Regions from separate parts of the Variovorax durovernensis genome, predicted to be linked through region 2. Evidence: predicted binding sites of a transcription regulator. Region 2 holds the regulator's gene; the other holds the start of a gene.
The links. Region 2 encodes HrcA, which represses chaperone genes, less so after heat shock. Its sites were predicted from a motif close to TTAGCACTCNNNNNNNNNGAGTGCTAA; they were not measured.
Positions count from the first base shown of each region.

Region 1: the regulator HrcA is predicted to act here: its motif matches at 5,501-5,527, upstream of ACWV14_RS26430 (co-chaperone GroES).

Region 1 is NZ_CDRNCW010000001.1:5,559,102-5,567,503, reverse strand. Features, by position in the region: gene ACWV14_RS26450 (carbohydrate kinase family protein) at 1-813, shown strand, start outside; gene ACWV14_RS26445 (AraC family transcriptional regulator) at 825-1,781, shown strand; gene xylB (xylulokinase) at 1,812-3,278, shown strand; gene groL (chaperonin GroEL) at 3,439-5,091, opposite strand; gene ACWV14_RS26430 (co-chaperone GroES) at 5,121-5,411, opposite strand; gene ACWV14_RS26425 (sigma-70 family RNA polymerase sigma factor) at 5,665-6,174, shown strand; gene ACWV14_RS26420 (FecR domain-containing protein) at 6,174-7,199, shown strand; gene ACWV14_RS26415 (TonB-dependent siderophore receptor) at 7,324-8,402, shown strand, end outside.
Region 2 is NZ_CDRNCW010000001.1:1,358,036-1,366,437, reverse strand. Features, by position in the region: gene ACWV14_RS06420 (diguanylate cyclase domain-containing protein) at 1-1,486, shown strand, start outside; gene ACWV14_RS06415 (hypothetical protein) at 1,525-1,743, opposite strand; gene ACWV14_RS06410 (hypothetical protein) at 1,897-2,112, shown strand; tRNA gene ACWV14_RS06405 (tRNA-Ile) at 2,467-2,543, opposite strand; gene hrcA (heat-inducible transcriptional repressor HrcA) at 2,575-3,582, opposite strand; gene ACWV14_RS06395 (NAD kinase) at 3,614-4,525, shown strand; gene recN (DNA repair protein RecN) at 4,526-6,208, shown strand; gene rapZ (RNase adapter RapZ) at 6,205-7,083, shown strand; gene mutY (A/G-specific adenine glycosylase) at 7,094-8,140, opposite strand; gene ACWV14_RS06375 (dynamin family protein) at 8,130-8,402, opposite strand, start outside.

The DNA of each region.
Region 1 (8,402 bases), 4.2 Mb from region 2:
ACCGACCTGTTCGGCGAACGGCTGATGGGCTTCCTGCAACGCAACGGCGTGGACACCAGCTTCATCCTGCGCAGCAGCGCGCCGTCGACGCTGGCCTTCGTCGAGCGCACGCCGCAGACCAACCGCTACGCCTTCTACACGCAGGGCAGCGCCGACGCCACCTGGGCGCCCGAGCCGCTGCCTCAGCTGCCGGCGGAGTGCCGCTTCCTGCACTTCGGCTCGATCTCATTGCTGCAGGACCCGGCCGCCACGCGCATCGCCGACCTCATCGCCGCGAACCGGGGGCAGCGCGTGGTCGTGTTCGATCCGAACGTGCGGCCCAGCCTGATCACCGACATGGCCGCCTATCGCAAGCGCGTGACCGGCTGGTTCGGCATGGCCGACCTGGTCAAGCTGAGCGACGAGGATGCGGGGTTGCTCGCACCCGGCCAGCCGGTCGACGCGCTGGCCGCCGAATGTCTTGCGGCCGGCGCGCGCGCCGTGATCGTCACGCGCGGCGGCGACGGCGCCACGCTCTGGCGCGTCGGGCACGCGCCCATCACCGTGGCCGCGCCGCGCGTCGAGGTGGTCGACACCATCGGCGCGGGTGACACCTTCACGGCAGGGCTGACGGTGTCGCTGCTGGCGCACGGCGTCGAAAAGCCGGAGCAGCTCGGCGAACTGGGCGACGACGCATGGCGCGAGGTGATGGCCTTCGCCGCCACCGCCGCTGCCCTCAACTGCACCCGCGAGGGTGCCGATCCACCCACGCTGGAGGCAGTTCACGCCGCGCTGGCGAAGGAAGAAAATACGGCTGTTGCTTCCCGGTCCTGAACCGTGCCGCCATGACGACGTCCACACGCAAACGCTCGGTCCCCCGCCAGCGCCAACCCGAGCTGGAGCGCGACTTTGCGCGCTCCCCCTCGCTGGGCTACGAGGCGCCCGAAGAAACCGGCCTGGTGCGCTGCCTGGCGCACGGCTTCCCCAGCCCGCTGGTGCGATGGCACTTCCATGAAGACTACGAGCTGCACCTGATCACCGAGACCTCGGGCAAGGCCTTCATCGGCGACTGGATCGGGCCGTTCCAGCCGGGGCACCTGGTGCTGTGCGGGCCGCGCCTGCCGCACAACTGGATTTCGCTGGACGTGCCCGAAGGCGGCGCGGCGGGGCGCGACCGGGTGATCCAGTTCCGCCACGAACCCATCGAGAGCGCCGCCGCCGGCATTCCGGAACTGCGCGAAGTGATGCAGTTGCTGGAGCGCGCGCGCCACGGCATCGAGTTCTTCGGCATGTCGCAGCAGGCGCAGGCGCACTGGGACCGCATCAAGGCCGCGCGCGGCGTGCGGCGCCTGGGCCTGTTCCTCGACTTCATGGCCGATCTCTCCCAATGCACCGACTACCGGCTGCTGTCGAGCGTGCAGATGCAGGGCGCACAGGGCGCGGACGGCGACGCGCAGGTCGACCAGATCAACGGCATCGTCAACCGCATCACCAACAACATGGCCGACCCGATCTCGATGTCTGACGTGGCGGCCGAGCTGGGCATGAGCGAGAGCCGCTTCAGCCGCTTCTTCCGGCGCTCCACCGGCAACAGCTTCACCGACTTCGTCAACCGCGTGCGCATCAACAGCGCCTGCCACCTGCTGATGCAGACCGACCACTACGTGACCGACATCTGCTACCAGGTGGGCTTCAACAACGTGGCCAACTTCAACCGGCGCTTTCTCGAGATCAAGGGCATGACGCCCAGCGAATTCCGCCGCCAGGCCGACACGCGCTTCGGCGGCGGCATTTCTTCCTAAGCTTCCCAAGCACGAAACCAGGGGCTCATCTTGTATCTGGGACTCGACCTCGGCACGTCCGAGCTCAAGGCGCTGCTGCTCGCCGACGATCACCGCATCGTGGGCGTGGCGCGCGCGCCGCTCACCGTCCAAAGGCCGCATCCGCTGTGGTCGGAGCAGGCGCCGGCCCAGTGGTGGCAGGCGCTCGAGCAGGTCATGGCGCAGCTGCGCGAGGCGCACGGCGAGGCGTTGTCGGCGGTGCGCGCCATCGGCCTGTCGGGGCAGATGCACGGTGCCACGCTGCTCGACGCGGCCGGCGAGGTGCTGCGACCCGCGATCCTGTGGAACGACGGGCGCAGCGGTGCGCAGTGCGAGGCGCTCACGCGGGCGGTGCCGCGGTTCGGCGACATCGCAGGCAATCTCGCAATGCCGGGCTTCACCGCGCCCAAGCTGCTGTGGGTGCGCGAGCATGAGCCCGGAGTCTTTGCACGCGTGGCGCGGGTGCTGCTGCCGAAGGACTGGCTGCGCTTCATGCTCAGCGGCGAGGCGGTCAGCGAGATGTCGGACGCGGCGGGCACGCTGTGGCTCGACGTGGGTGCGCGCGACTGGTCCGACGAACTGCTCGCCGCCACCGGGCTGACGCGCGCGCACATGCCGCGGCTGGTCGAAGGCAGCGAGGTTTCGGCGCTGCTCAAGCCTGAACTTGCGGCGCGCTGGGGCCTGCAGGGCGGCGTGAAGATCGCGGGCGGTGCGGGCGACAACGCCGCCAGCGCGGTCGGCATGGGGCTGGTCGAACCGGGGCAGGGCTTTGTCTCGCTGGGCACTTCGGGCGTGGTGTTCGTGTCGACCGACCGCTTCTTGCCGAACCCCGCGCAGGCGATGCACGCCTTCTGCCATGCGTTGCCGAAGCGTTGGCACCAGATGTCGGTGATGCTCTCCGCCGCGAGCGCGGTGAGCTGGGCCGCGAAGACCTTCAAGTTTGCCGACGAGGCCGCGCTGCTCGAAGCGGCGGCATCGGTGCCGTTGGCGCAGCGCGAGCGCTGCCCGCTGTTCCTGCCGTACCTGTCAGGCGAACGCTCGCCGCACAACAACCCCAATGCCCAAGGCGTTCTCTTCGGGCTCACGCATGCACACGGGCCGGCGGAAATCGCCTACGCCGTGGTCGAGGGCGTGAGCTTCGGCCTGCGCGACGGCTTCGACACCCTGCGGCTGCCGGCCGATATGCCGCTGCGCGAAGTGGCGCTGGTGGGCGGCGGTGCACGCAGCGTTTGGTGGGCGCAGTTGCTGGCCGACATCTTCCAGGTTCCGCTCACGCTCTATGCGGGCAGCGAGACAGGCGGGGCGCTGGGAGCGGCCCGGCTGGCGTGGCTGGCGGATGGGGGCTCGGTGGCAGAGGTTTGCGCACTGCCGCCGGTGAAGCAGCAGCTGGTTGCCTCGACCGAAGGAGCCGATGTCCACAGGACGAGGCATGCGCGCTTCCAGGCGCTCTACAAGGCGGTGCAGGCGCAATTCCAGTAGCAGAGCGATCACGACCGCCCATGAAAAAAGCCCGGCGCAAGCCGGGCTTCTTTCATTTCGCGAGACACCGCGGATCCGGCTCTGCCGGTCCGCAGGTGTCGCCCCCGGTAGGGGGTAGGCGCAGCGGACACGAAGTGCCGCGCAGCCTGGGGGCGAGCAATTACATGCCCATGCCGCCCATGCCGCCCATGCCACCCATGTCGGGCATGCCGCCGCCGGCTGCAGCTTCGTCCTTGGGTGCGTCAGCAACCATGGCTTCGGTCGTCAGCAGCAGCGAGGACACCGAAGCGGCGTTCTGCAGTGCGGTGCGGGTGACCTTCGTCGGGTCCAGGATGCCCAGCTCGAGCATGTCGCCGTACGTGTCGTTGGCGGCATTGAAGCCGTAGTTGCCCTTGCCGGCCAGCACGGCGTTCACCACCACCGAGGCTTCGCCGCCGGCGTTGTTCACGATTTCGCGCAGGGGGGCTTCGATGGCCTTCAGCACCAGCTTGATGCCGGCGTCCTGGTCGGCGTTGTCGCCCTTGACGCGGTCGCCCACGGCTTGCTTGGCACGCAGCAGAGCCACGCCGCCGCCAGCCACGACGCCTTCTTCCACTGCAGCGCGGGTAGCGTGCAGGGCGTCTTCGACGCGAGCCTTCTTTTCCTTCATTTCGACTTCGGTGGCGGCGCCAACCTTGATCACGGCAACACCGCCGGCCAGCTTGGCCACGCGCTCTTGCAGCTTTTCACGGTCGTAGTCGCTCGTGGCTTCTTCGATCTGCACGCGCACTTGCTTCACGCGGGCTTCGATGTCGGCAGCAGCGCCGGCGCCGTCGATGATGATCGTGTTTTCCTTGCCCACTTCGATGCGCTTGGCTTGGCCCAGGTCGGCCAGCGTCACCTTTTCGAGCGTCAGGCCCACTTCTTCAGCGATGACCTTGCCGCCCGTCAGGATGGCGATGTCTTCCAGCATGGCCTTGCGGCGGTCGCCGAAGCCAGGAGCCTTGACGGCCACGACCTTCAGGATGCCGCGGATCGTGTTCACGACCAGCGTAGCCAGGGCTTCGCCTTCGACTTCTTCGGCAATGATCAGCAGGGGACGGCCAGCCTTGGCGACTTGTTCCAGCGTGGGGAGCAGGTCACGGATGTTGCTGATCTTCTTGTCGAACAGCAGCACGAAGGGGTTGTCCAACAGCGCCGATTGCTTCTCGGGGTTGTTGATGAAGTAGGGCGACAGGTAGCCGCGGTCGAATTGCATGCCTTCGACGACGTCCAGTTCGCTTTCGAGCGACTTGCCGTCTTCGACAGTGATCACGCCTTCCTTGCCGACCTTGTCCATCGCATCGGCGATGAGCTTGCCGATGGTTTCGTCGCTGTTGGCCGAGATCGAGCCGACTTGAGCGATTTCCTTCGACGTGGTGGTGGGCTTCGAAGCCTTCTTCAGCTCTTCGACCAGGGCCGTCACGGCCTTGTCGATGCCGCGCTTCAGGTCCATCGGGTTGATGCCTGCGGCCACGTACTTGAAGCCTTCGCGAACGATGGCTTGAGCCAGCACGGTAGCGGTCGTGGTGCCGTCACCAGCGTTGTCGCTGGTCTTGGAGGCCACTTCCTTCACGAGCTGGGCGCCCATGTTCTGCAGCTTGTCCTTGAGTTCGATTTCCTTGGCGACCGACACACCGTCCTTGGTGACGGTGGGGGCGCCGAACGAGCGCTCGAGCACCACGTTGCGGCCCTTGGGGCCCAGGGTGACCTTGACTGCGTTGGCCAGGATGTTCACACCCTCGACCATGCGTGCGCGGGCTTCACCGCCGAAGACTACGTCTTTTGCTGCCATGTTTTATTACTCCGAATGGGATGTTTGAATTACTTCTCGACGACCGCGAACAGGTCGTCTTCCTTCATGACCAGCAGTTCGTCGCCGCCGACCTTGACGGTCTGGCCGCTGTACTTGCCGAACAGGACGCGGTCGCCGACCTTGACGGTCAGTGCGGCCAGCTCGCCCTTGTCGTTGCGCTTGCCCGGGCCCACGGCCAGGACTTCGCCCTGATCGGGCTTCTCGGCGGCTGCGTCGGGGATGACGATGCCGGAGGCAGTCTTGGTTTCGCTGTCAACACGCTTGACGATCACGCGATCGGCCAAAGGACGAAGTTTCATTGCATCTCCTGGATGTATGGATAAGAAACGGGTTTGTGGTCGGGCGCCGGACCGGAGGCCGGCAGCCCATCGACTGGAAGCGAGGCTTGTTAGCACTCATCAGCAGCGAGTGCTAATCATAAGGGCAATCGATGACGTTTCAAGGGCAGCGTGAGCGCGGTCGGGTTGAAGGCATCCGGCAAAAGCGTACAATTGAGAACCATTCGTATTAATAACCGAGCGCGGTCGTTGCGGCTGCGCGGAGATTCCACCCATGCCGGCCGGCGAGTCCGCGTTAGTTCAGCACGAGGTGCAAACGCTCTACAGCAACCATCACGGATGGCTGCACGCCTGGCTGCGCAAGAAACTGGGCTGCTCGCACAATGCCGCCGACCTGGCGCACGACACCTTCGTACGGCTGCTGAGCAAGAGGGAGCCCGTTGCCGCGGCGGAGCCGCGCGCCTACCTGGCCACCATCGCGCATGGGCTGGTCGTCGACTTCCACAGGCGCCGGGCACTGGAGCGTGCCTACCTCGACACCCTCGCCGCGCTGCCTGAACCCCAGTTGCCGTCGCTGGAGGCGCGGGCCATCGTGCTCGAGGCGCTGGTGGCCATCGACGCCATGCTCGACGGCATGAAGCCGCCGGTGCGGCAGGCCTTCATGCTTTCGCAGCTCGACGGCCTGACTTATGCGGAAATAGCCGCCCGCCTGGGCGTGACGGTGCGCACGGTCAACAACTACATGCTCAAGGCGCTCGAGCATTGCTACATGCTCGCGCCGTGATGATGAAGTCCGGCATCGAGCTGACGCCCGCCGACATCGGCGCGCCTCCGCGCAGCGAAGCCGAGGTCCGCAAGGAGGCCATCGCCTGGTACGCCCGGCTGTGCTCCGGCGATGCCACCGAGGCCGACCGCGAGAACTGGCGCCGTTGGCATCGCGCCCACCCCGACCACCAACTCGCGTGGCAGCGCTTCGAAGCCATGCAGGCCACGCTGAAGCGCGTGCCGGCGCACGTGGCGGCTTCGACGCTGCGCGCTGCGCATGCCGACCGGCGCCGGGTGCTGCGCGGCATTGCCGTTTTGGCGGGCGGCGGCTCGCTGGCCTACCTGTCGTGGCAGGCGACCGGCACCGACGGCGGCTGGCGCGCATGGCTGGCCGACTACCGCACCGGCACCGGCGAGCAGCGATCCGTCACGCTGGCCGACGGCTCGCTGCTGAAGCTGAATACCCGCACATCGGTGGATGTGTCCATCGACGCCACGCACAGGCTCGTCACCCTGCGCGAAGGCGAGATCCTGGCCGAGACGGCAAAGCACCGCCGTCTGCCGGGCGCGGCGCGCACCGATAGCCGCCCCTTCCTGGTCGCAACGCCGCATGGCCGAATCCTCGCGCTGGGCACGCGCTTCACGGTGCGCAGCGACGGCGCGCGCACGGTGGTGAGCGTGCTCGAAGACGCCGTCGAAGTTCGCGCCTCGCACGCGCCCGGCAACGTGGTGCGGCTGGAGGCGGGGCAGCAGGTGGCTTTCACAGGCGAGGGCATCGATGCGCCGCGGCCGGCCGACCCGGCGTTCGTCGAATGGGAGCACGGCAGCCTGGTCGTCAATGACTGGCGACTGGGCGACGTGGTCGCCGAGCTTGCGCGCTACCACCGAGGCCGGCTGGCCTGCGATCCCGCCATTGCGGACATCCGGGTGTCGGGTGCCTTTCCTGTCATGGACACCGACAAGGCGCTGGCTGTCATCGTGCGGGCGTTTCCGGTGCGCGTGAGCGGCCTGACGCGCTATTGGGTGTCGCTCGTGCCCGCCTGATTCCGCATGCGGCCATGCGCTGCGGCGCATTTTTCCGGCCGCCGCCTTTCATCTTTTTCGATTTCGTTCGGCCTACCCATTGAGAGCCATGAATCCGCAATCAATGCCGAAGGAGTTCCGAAGAATGCACGCGCACCCCTCATCACCCCATCCTGTTCGCAAGGCGATGCTGTGCCTGTTCGCAGCGACGATGGCCCTGCCGATCGCCGCCGCCGCGGACCCCGCCGAGGGCGCACGCGCGCAGAACCAGTCGGTGCGCAGCTACCGCATCGACGCCGGCCCGCTGGCCTCGGTGCTCGGGCGTTTTGCGGCGGCGTCGGGCGTTGCGCTGTCCTTCGACCCCGCGAGCACGCGGGCGCTGGATTCCGCCGGCCTGCAAGGCCGCTACACCGTGCGCGCGGGCTTTGCCGCGCTGCTGTCGGGCACCGGGCTGGAGGCGGTGGAAGGCGGGGCGGGTGAATTCACGCTGCGCAAGAGCGCCGCGGCGCCCGAGGCATTGGCGGGCGATTCGAGCGATGCCGACGGCACGCTGCCGGCGGTGCGCGTGGTGGCCCGCGCCGCACCGGCACCCGCGGACGCCGACGACCGCTACCAGCCTACGCCCGATGCCTCCACGTTGCGCACCACCGCGCCGGTGCTCGAGATTCCGCAGGTGGTGAACGTGGTGCCCGCGCAGGTCATCCGCGACCAGCGCCCGCGCAACATCGACGACGCGCTCACCAACGTCAGCGGCATCAACCAGGGCAACACCCTGGCCGGCACGCAGGACACCATCATGAAGCGCGGCTTCGGCGGCAACCGCGACGGCTCGATCATGCACAACGGCATGCCGCTGGTGCAGGGCCGCGGCATGAACGCGGCGGCCGAGAGTGTGGAAGTGCTCAAGGGCCCGTCGTCGCAGCTCTACGGCCTGATGGACCCGGGCGGCGTGATCAACGTGGTGAGCAAGAAGCCGCAGCTGCGCCAGCGCACGAGCCTGTCGCTGCTGGGCTCGGGCTATGCGGGCGGGCGCGACGGCAGCGGCGCCACGCTGGACACCACCGGCCCCATCGGCGAGAACGGGCTGGCCTACCGGCTGATCGTCGACCATGTGGACGAGGACTACTGGCGCAACTTCGGCAAGCACCGCGAGACGCTGGTGGCGCCTTCGCTGGCCTGGTACGGCGACGACACCCAGGCCGTGCTCTGGTACGAGTACCGCAA
Region 2 (8,402 bases):
GCTGGTGCCGACGGTCTCGACGCATGACCTGCGCTTCTACGGTCCCTACGACGAAGACGGCCACGCACTGGCCGACCCGGTCACCACCGGCATGCGCTACCCCTGGGCGACCCGCCCGGCCGCGTCCGAACAGATGGCCTGGCGCTTCCGGTTGCCCGGGCCGGGCACCTACAACGTGTACTTCCGGGTCGAGTCGACATTCGCGCGCATCTACGACGTTTCGGTCTGGGACCCGGCCGACTACCTGCAGTCCACGCAGGACAAGCGCATGTTCGACGGCGTGACCTACGGCGTGCTGATCGGCCTGATGGTGTACGGCCTGGTCCTGTTCAAGGTGTTCGGCGAGGGGCTGTACGGCTTCTACATGCTGTCTTGCGCCTGCGGCGTGCTGGCCCTCGCCAGCATCAACGGCCACGCCTTGCGCTACCCGTTCGCGCACTGGCCCGCGGCGGCCGGCTTCGCCTACACCGCCGGGCCGGCGCTGTGGGCCATCTGCAAGCTGCAGTTCGGCAGGCGGCTGCTGCGGCTGCGCCACTTCGCGCCGCCGCTGGACTGGCTGGTGCAGGCCTTCACGGTCGCGCTCGCGCTGGCCATTCCCTATGCCAACTGGGGCGCCCATCCGCTGATGACGTTCCGGCTGGTGCAGATCTCGGTGATTGCATCGACCGTGGTGATGGTGATCGGCGCGCTGATCGCGATGCGGCGGCGCTACTGGCCGGCGGTGCTCTACTTCTTCGGCGTGGCGCTGCTGCTGGCCGGCATCGGCGCCATCGTGGTCGCGAGCTGGGGATGGATCGAGTGGGCACCGAACCAGATGAACGTGTCGCAGGGCGCGCTGGTGGCCGAGCTGATCGTTTTCGCCGTGGCCATGGGCTCGCGGCTGCAGCTGGTGCTGCGCTCCGAACAGGCGCTCACCGCGCGCACTCAGCAGCTGGTGGAGGCCCTGGGCACCGACGCGCTGACCGGCGCCGCCAGCCGTGCCGGCTTCGAGAGCCGCGGCGAGGAATTGCTGGGCAAGGGCCAGCCGTTCGCCCTGATGCTGCTCGACCTGGACGGTTTCAAGGGCGTGAACGACGCGCACGGACACGCGGCCGGCGACCAGGTGCTGATCGCCATCGCGCAGCGGCTTCGCGAGCAATTGCGCAAGGACGACGTGGTTGCCAGGCTGGGCGGCGACGAGTTCGCGGTGCTGGTGCCCGGCACGCCTTCACGCGAGGCCCTGAGCCTCATGGCCCGGCGCATGATCGAGGCGGGCTCGCAGCCGATCGAGTACGAGGGCCGCAGCGTCACGGTCGGCATGAGCCTGGGCATAGCCTGCCGTCCGGACGACGGCGACACACTGGCCCGGCTGCTGCGCGCGGCGGACAGGGCGATGTACCACGTCAAGCAGCACCGGGCGGGCCCGGCGTTCACCTTTGCGTCGGACCTTGCGGCCCAGCCGGGCACGCTGGGCACCGATCTGCTTCCCCTAGAGCGAACGGGTTGAAGCTCGGCATTCACCCGGCCGCCCTCGACGCGGCTTTTTCATGTGCATTGCTTTCGTAACCGGTTGAGTTCTGCCCGACCCTGCGGGGTGATGCGCAGGATGACGGCGGAGGGTTTCGAACGGTCGCCAGGCACCGGAAGATTCGCGTCGATGAAGTTCGCCGCGGCGAGCACGGCCGCGCAATGAATGTCAGCCTCCTCGAGAACGGCGAGGGGAAAGGGTGCCTCCTCAATGCGACGCAGGAAATCCATCGGCATTGCAAATTCCTCCACACAAGATTCCGCTTGCAGGTATCAGTGTTCAGTGCTCCCTGCCTTGGATCTTTCCACGCTTCGTCCGGCCCATTTGTAGGCTTGCGCCCACCATTGCGACAACCCCGATCAACACTGGGGATACGTAATCTCGTGCGGATGAAATGGCAGGCCAGCGTCCGTCCCCTGGAGTTTCACTTTCACGAGATCCCCGCTCATCCCGGTGATGACACCGCGCCGGCCATTGATTTCGACTGCGCCACCACGGCGTGCTGGTACCCCGAATTTCGCGCGGATGGCGGCCAGGTTATCGAGCTTCTTGATACGCACTATTGGTCTTCAGACTGCGGAGCAGGCTGCCTTTTTGAATTTTGACGACCTAAAGTACTACTCCCCCTGGGTTTCAAAGTCGGACAAGCGCCCGAGCCTTTGTGCTGGAGGCCGCCTCACAAGCAATGACGCCCTGTCATCGAATCGCCCGGTTCGAGACGCGCCGCTCGCCCGGTCGCCAGCGAAAGACAAAGGCGAGCAAGACCGGCTTCGGGCCAAAAAGCCCGGGTAGGCGCAGGGCCTGCCCGGCCACATGACCGAGGCCATGGCGGCGGACTGCATCGACAAGAGGCCGGGGGAAGGCGAAGCCGCCCCGCTGATTTGCGGAGCACGTTCATGGATTGCGGAGCAGCGCTATTGAAATAGCGAGGCACGGAATCCAGAAGATACGGGGGATGGTGGTAGGCCGTGAGTGGCTTGAACACTCGACCAACGGATTATGAGTCCGCTGCTCTAACCAACTGAGCTAACGGCCCACGCGCCACGATTCTATTCGCGCCGCGGCGCCTATTTGCGATGGCTCAACGCATTGCTCACCAGACGCGACGTGATATCGACGATCTGGATCATGCGTTCGTAGGGCATGCGGGTCGGCCCGATCACGCCCAGAGTGCCCACCACCTGCCCGTCGACCTCGTAATTGGCGCTGACGATGGACAGTTCCTCGAACGGCACCACCTGGCTTTCGCCGCCGATGAAGATGCGCACGCCCTCAGCCTTGCTCGACACGTCGAGCAGCCGCATCAGCTGCGCCTTCTGCTCGAAAAGCTCGAAGGCGCGGCGCAGCTGCCCCATGTCGCTGGAAAAGTCGGTTACCGAGAGCAGGTTGCGCTCGCCGGAAATCACCACGTCGTCTTCCTGCGCCTCCGTGAGCACCTCGGAGCTGACCTGCACGGCGGCCTGCATCAGCGCCGCGATCTCGCCGCGCAGCTTCTCGACTTCGGACTGCAGGCGATCGCGCACCTGCTCGATCGTCAGGCCAGCGTAGTTCGCGTTGATGTAGTTGGACGCCTCGACCAGCTGCGACTGCGAGTAGTCGGCCTCCGGAAAGATCACCCGGTTCTGCACGTCGCCGTCGGGCGACACGATGATCACCAGCAGGCGACGGTCGGACAGCCGCAGGAACTCGATCTGCTTGAACACCGAGGCCCGGCGCGGCGCCATCACCACCCCCACGAACTGCGACAGGTTCGACAGCAGGTGCGCCGCGTTGGCAATCACCTTCTGCGGCTGGTCGGGCGCGAGCGCCGGCGGGCTCATCTGCTCGCGCTGGGCCGTGAGCATGGTGTCGACGAACAGGCGATAGCCGCGATGCGTCGGGATGCGGCCGGCCGAGGTGTGCGGGCTGGCGATCAGCCCCAGCGCCTCGAGGTCGGACATGACGTTGCGGATGGTCGCGGGCGACAGGTCCAGCCCGGAAGAACGCGAGAGCGTGCGGGAGCCGACGGGTTGCCCGTCGGCGATGTAGCGCTCGACGAGCGTCTTGAGCAGCAACTTGGCACGGTCGTCCAGCATTGCAAGATTTTAGTGTTGTAATTTGTGAGATATGACCTCTCGCTTCCGTCACGTCGCCCTCATAGGCAAATACCAGGCTTCCGGCGCCCGCGCGCAGGCCGACGCGCGCGACGGCGTGATGGAAGGCATTGGCGCCTTTCTCGAATCCCAGGGCTGCAAGGTGTTCGTCGAGCGCTCGACCTGCGAGGACGACGCCGACGACGCTCCCGCCCATCCGCGCTACGAGGCCCTGTCGGTCGAGGAAATCGGCCAGCGCTGCGACCTCGGCCTGGTGGTCGGCGGCGACGGCACGATGCTCGGCATCGGACGGCAGCTCGCCAGCTACGGCATTCCGCTGATCGGCATCAACCGCGGCCGCCTCGGCTTCATCACCGACATCCCGCTCGACAACTACCAGGCCACGCTGATCCCGATGCTGGCCGGCGAATACGAGGAAGACCACCGCAGCCTGATGCACGCGCGGGTCATGCGCGACGGCGCCTCGGTGTTCGACGCACTGGCCATGAACGACGTGGTCGTCAACCGCGGCGCCACCTCCGGCATGGTCGAGCTGCGCGTGTCGGTCGGCCGGCATTTCGTGGCCAACCAGCGCGCCGACGGCCTGATCATCGCAACGCCCACGGGCTCGACCGCCTACGCGCTGTCGGCCGGCGGCCCGCTGCTGCACCCGGCGGTGCCGGGCTGGGTGCTGGTGCCGATCGCGCCGCACACGCTGTCGAACCGCCCGGTGCTGCTGCCCGATGCCGACGAGATCGTCATCGAGCTGGTGGGCGGGCGCGATGCCAGCGCCAATTTCGACATGCAGTCGCTCGCCTCGCTGGCGATCGGCGATCGCGTGGTGGTGCGCCGCTCCGACTTCCGCGTGCGCTTCCTGCATCCGCGCGGCTGGAGCTATTTCGACACGCTGCGCAAGAAACTTCATTGGAACGAGGGAGGCTCCTGAATGGCGCTGCGACGCATCGCACTGCGCGACTTCGTGATCGTGCGATCACTCGAACTCGACCTGTCCGGCGGCTTCACGGTATTGACCGGTGAAACCGGCGCGGGCAAATCCATCCTGATCGACGCGCTGCAGCTGGCGCTGGGCAACCGTGCCGACGCCGGCGCGGTGCGCGAAGGCGCAGAGCGGCTCGACGTGAGCGCCGAATTCGATGCCGACCCGGCCCTGGCCGCCTGGCTCGACGAAGGCGGCTTCGAAGCCGGCGACGCGCTGCTGCTGCGCCGCACTGTCGACCTGCAGGGCCGCAGCCGCGGCTGGATCAACGGCAGCCCGGCCACGGCCACGCAGCTGCGCGAACTCGGCGACCGCCTGCTCGACATCCACGGCCAGCACGCCTGGCAGAGCCTGACCCGGCCCGAGGCCGTACGCGGCCTGCTCGACGCCTATGCGGGCGTGCGCAGCGACGCACTCGACGCCGCCTGGCATGGCTGGCGGCAGGCCCTCTCCGCGCTCGAACATGCGCGCTCGGCGCAAGACTCGCTGCAGCGCGAGCGCGAGCGACTGCAGTGGCAGATTTCCGAGGTCGCCAAGCTCGCGCCCGGTGTCGACGAGTGGGAAGAGCTGTCGACCAACCATTCGCGCATTTCCAACGCGCAGGCGCTGATCGACGCGGCCCAGGGCGCCAGCCAGGCGCTGGAAGACGAAGACAACGGCGCGCTCTCCGCGCTCTCGCGCGCGGCCACGCTGCTGAAGAACTGCGAACACATCGAACCCGAATTCCGCAACCTCGGCGAAGTGCTGGCCTCCTGCGTGGCACAGGCCTCCGACGCGGCCCATTCGCTGCACGGCTACCTGCGCGACGCCGAAGCCGATCCGCAAAGCCTGGCCGAACTGGACGAGCGCATGGGCCTGTGGATGTCGCTCGCGCGCCGCTACAAGCGCACGCCGGCCGACCTGCCGGCATTGCTGGCCGGCTGGCAAGCCGAGCTGCAGGCGCTGGATGCGCAAAGCGATCTCGACGGTCTGGAGCGTGCCGAGCAGAGCGCACAGCAGGCCTACATGAAGGAAGCCAAGGCGCTCGGCAAGGCGCGCAAGCAGGCGGCACCCCGCCTCGCGCAGGCCGTCACCGAGGCAATGCAGGGCCTGGGCATGCAGGGCGGGCGCTTCGAAGTCGATCTGCAGCCGCTGGCGCAGCCCGGCCGCGCCGGCCTGGAAGAAGTGGCTTTCCTCGTGGCCGGCCACACCGGCAGCACGCCGCGCGCCATCGGCAAGGTGGCGTCGGGCGGCGAGCTGTCGCGCATCGCGCTGGCCATTGCCGTGACGACCAGCCAGCTCGGCGCGGCGCAGACGCTGATCTTCGACGAAGTGGATGCCGGCGTCGGCGGTGCCGTCGCGGAGACGGTCGGGCGCCTCATGAAGCAGCTTGGCCGCGACCGCCAGGTGCTCGCCGTCACCCATCTGCCGCAAGTGGCTGCGTGCGCCGACCACCATCTCGTGGTGGCCAAGCGCCAGACCGCGGCGGCCGGCAAGGAAGGCCCGCGCACCGAGAGCGGTGTGTCGCGTCTGGACGAAGACAACCGCGCCAAGGAAATCGCCCGCATGCTGGGCGGCGAGAAGGTCTCGCAGACTTCGCTAGCGCACGCACGGGAGATGCTGGGCCACAAGACTTCGGCGGCCACGCCATGAACCTCGACCTGGTCCTCATCACCGGCATGTCGGGCTCCGGCAAGTCGGTGGCCCTTCATGCGCTGGAAGACGCGGGCTACTACTGCGTCGACAACCTTCCGCCCGAGCTGCTGACGGCGTTCATCGCGCTACAGCACGAACAGCAGACGCCGCGCGTGGCCATTGCCATGGACGTGCGCAGCGGCGTCTCGCTGCCCATCGTTCCGCAGCAGCTCGAGGCGCTGCGACGCGACGGCGGGATCTCGCTGCGTTCGCTGTTCCTCGACGCCACCACCGACGCGCTGCTGCGCCGCTATTCGGAAACCCGCCGCCGCCATCCGCTCTCGCGGCAGGAAGGCCGCACCGACGTGCCGGAGCAGCATCGCGTGCTGATGCAGGCCATCGAGCTGGAACGCGAACTGCTGGCCGATCTGCGCGACGGCGCCGACGTGATCGACACCAGCCTGATCCGGCCGGCGCAGCTGCAGAGCTACATCAAGTCGCTGATCTCGGCGCCGCAAAGTGCACTGACGCTGGTGTTCGAGTCGTTCGCCTTCAAGCGCGGCGTGCCGCTGGATGCCGACTACGTGTTCGATGTGCGCATGCTGCCGAACCCGCACTATGTGCCCGCGCTGCGCCCGCTCACGGGCCGCGACGAACCGGTGATCGAATGGCTGCGCGAGCATGACGACGTGGCGCGCATGTACGACGACATCGAGCAGTTCCTGTCGCACTGGCTCGATGCGCTGGCGCGCGACCACCGCAGCTACGTGACGGTGGCCATCGGCTGCACCGGCGGGCAGCACCGGTCGGTGTTCCTGGTCGAGCAGCTCGCGCGTTCGTTCGGTGCCCGCTGGGGTGCGCTCAAGCGGCACCGCGAACTCGACGCGAACTGACTGACGGTTTCTATCGGGCCTCGCTGCTCTCCAGCAGCTTGCGCACCGGGGCCGGCAGGCCCAGCCGGCTCCACTCCTGCGCTTCGACCCAGCGCGCGCCCTCGCCGAGCGGCTGGGCGCCTTCGAGCAGCACCGGGTGCAGGTGAAGGTCTTTGTGGGTCAGCACATGCACGAAGGCCGGCAGGTCTTCAGTGCCGCGTTGCGCGTCGGGCGGCAGCGCTGCGAGCAGGTCGTCGCGGCTGTCGAACACGGGCAGGCAATGCAGCCCCGCCCAGATCCCCTTCGCCGGCCGCTTCTCCAGCCACACACGTCCCTGCGCATCGCGCGCCAGCAGCAGCCAGAGCGACTGGGCGCTGCGCTTGAGCTTGCGCGTCTTCACCGGATAGCGCTCGGGCGCGCCTTCGCGCAGGCCCACGCAGCGCTTGTCGACCGGGCAGATCATGCAGCTCGGCTTGCGCGGCAGGCAGACCGTGGCGCCGAGGTCCATGAGCCCCTGCGTGTAGTGCGCGATGGCTTCGCGCTGTTCGGCGGCGGGCAGCAGTTGCGTCGCCAGATCCCACAGGGCGCGCTCCTGCGACGACGAGGACATGTCGCCGCCAAAGCCGAGTACGCGCGTCAGCACGCGCTTCACGTTGCCGTCGAGGATCGCCACGCGCTCGCCGAAGCAGAAGGCGGCAATCGCCGCCGCCGTGGAGCGGCCGATGCCGGGCAGGGTCACGAGTTCTTCCGCCGTCCGCGGAAACTCGCCGCCGAAGCGCGCGACGACGTCCTGCGCGCAGCGGTGCATGTTGCGCGCGCGGCTGTAGTAGCCCAGGCCGCTCCAGAGGCCGAATACCTCGTCTTCGGTTCCGGCGGCCAGCGCCTTCACGTCCGGAAAGCGCTCGAGAAAACGCGCGAAGTAGCCGAGCACCGTCGACACCTGCGTCTGCTGGAGCATCACCTCCGACAGCCAGACGCGGTAGGGGTCGCGCGTATTCTGCCACGGCAGTTGGCTGCGGCCGTGGCTGCGCTGCCAGGCCACGATCTGCGCGGCGAAGTCGGGGGACTCAGGCAGCACGCAGTTCGCCGGCGACAGCCGCAGCCTGCGGCTTTGCCTGCTGGGTGATGAGCGTGGTGAATTCGCGCAGCCGCAGATGAAGCTCGGCCAGGTTGCTTTCCTGCGCGGCGAGCTCCATCAGCCGCTCGTCGAGATTGCCCGCCGCGCTCTGGATGCGCTCGATGGCCTCGATGCGCTTGCTGAAGTTGCGCCGGCGCTCCTTGAGCTGCGCATCGATCTGCGCGCTCGCGCCCTTGCTCCAGCGCTCGACCTCGGTCATCGC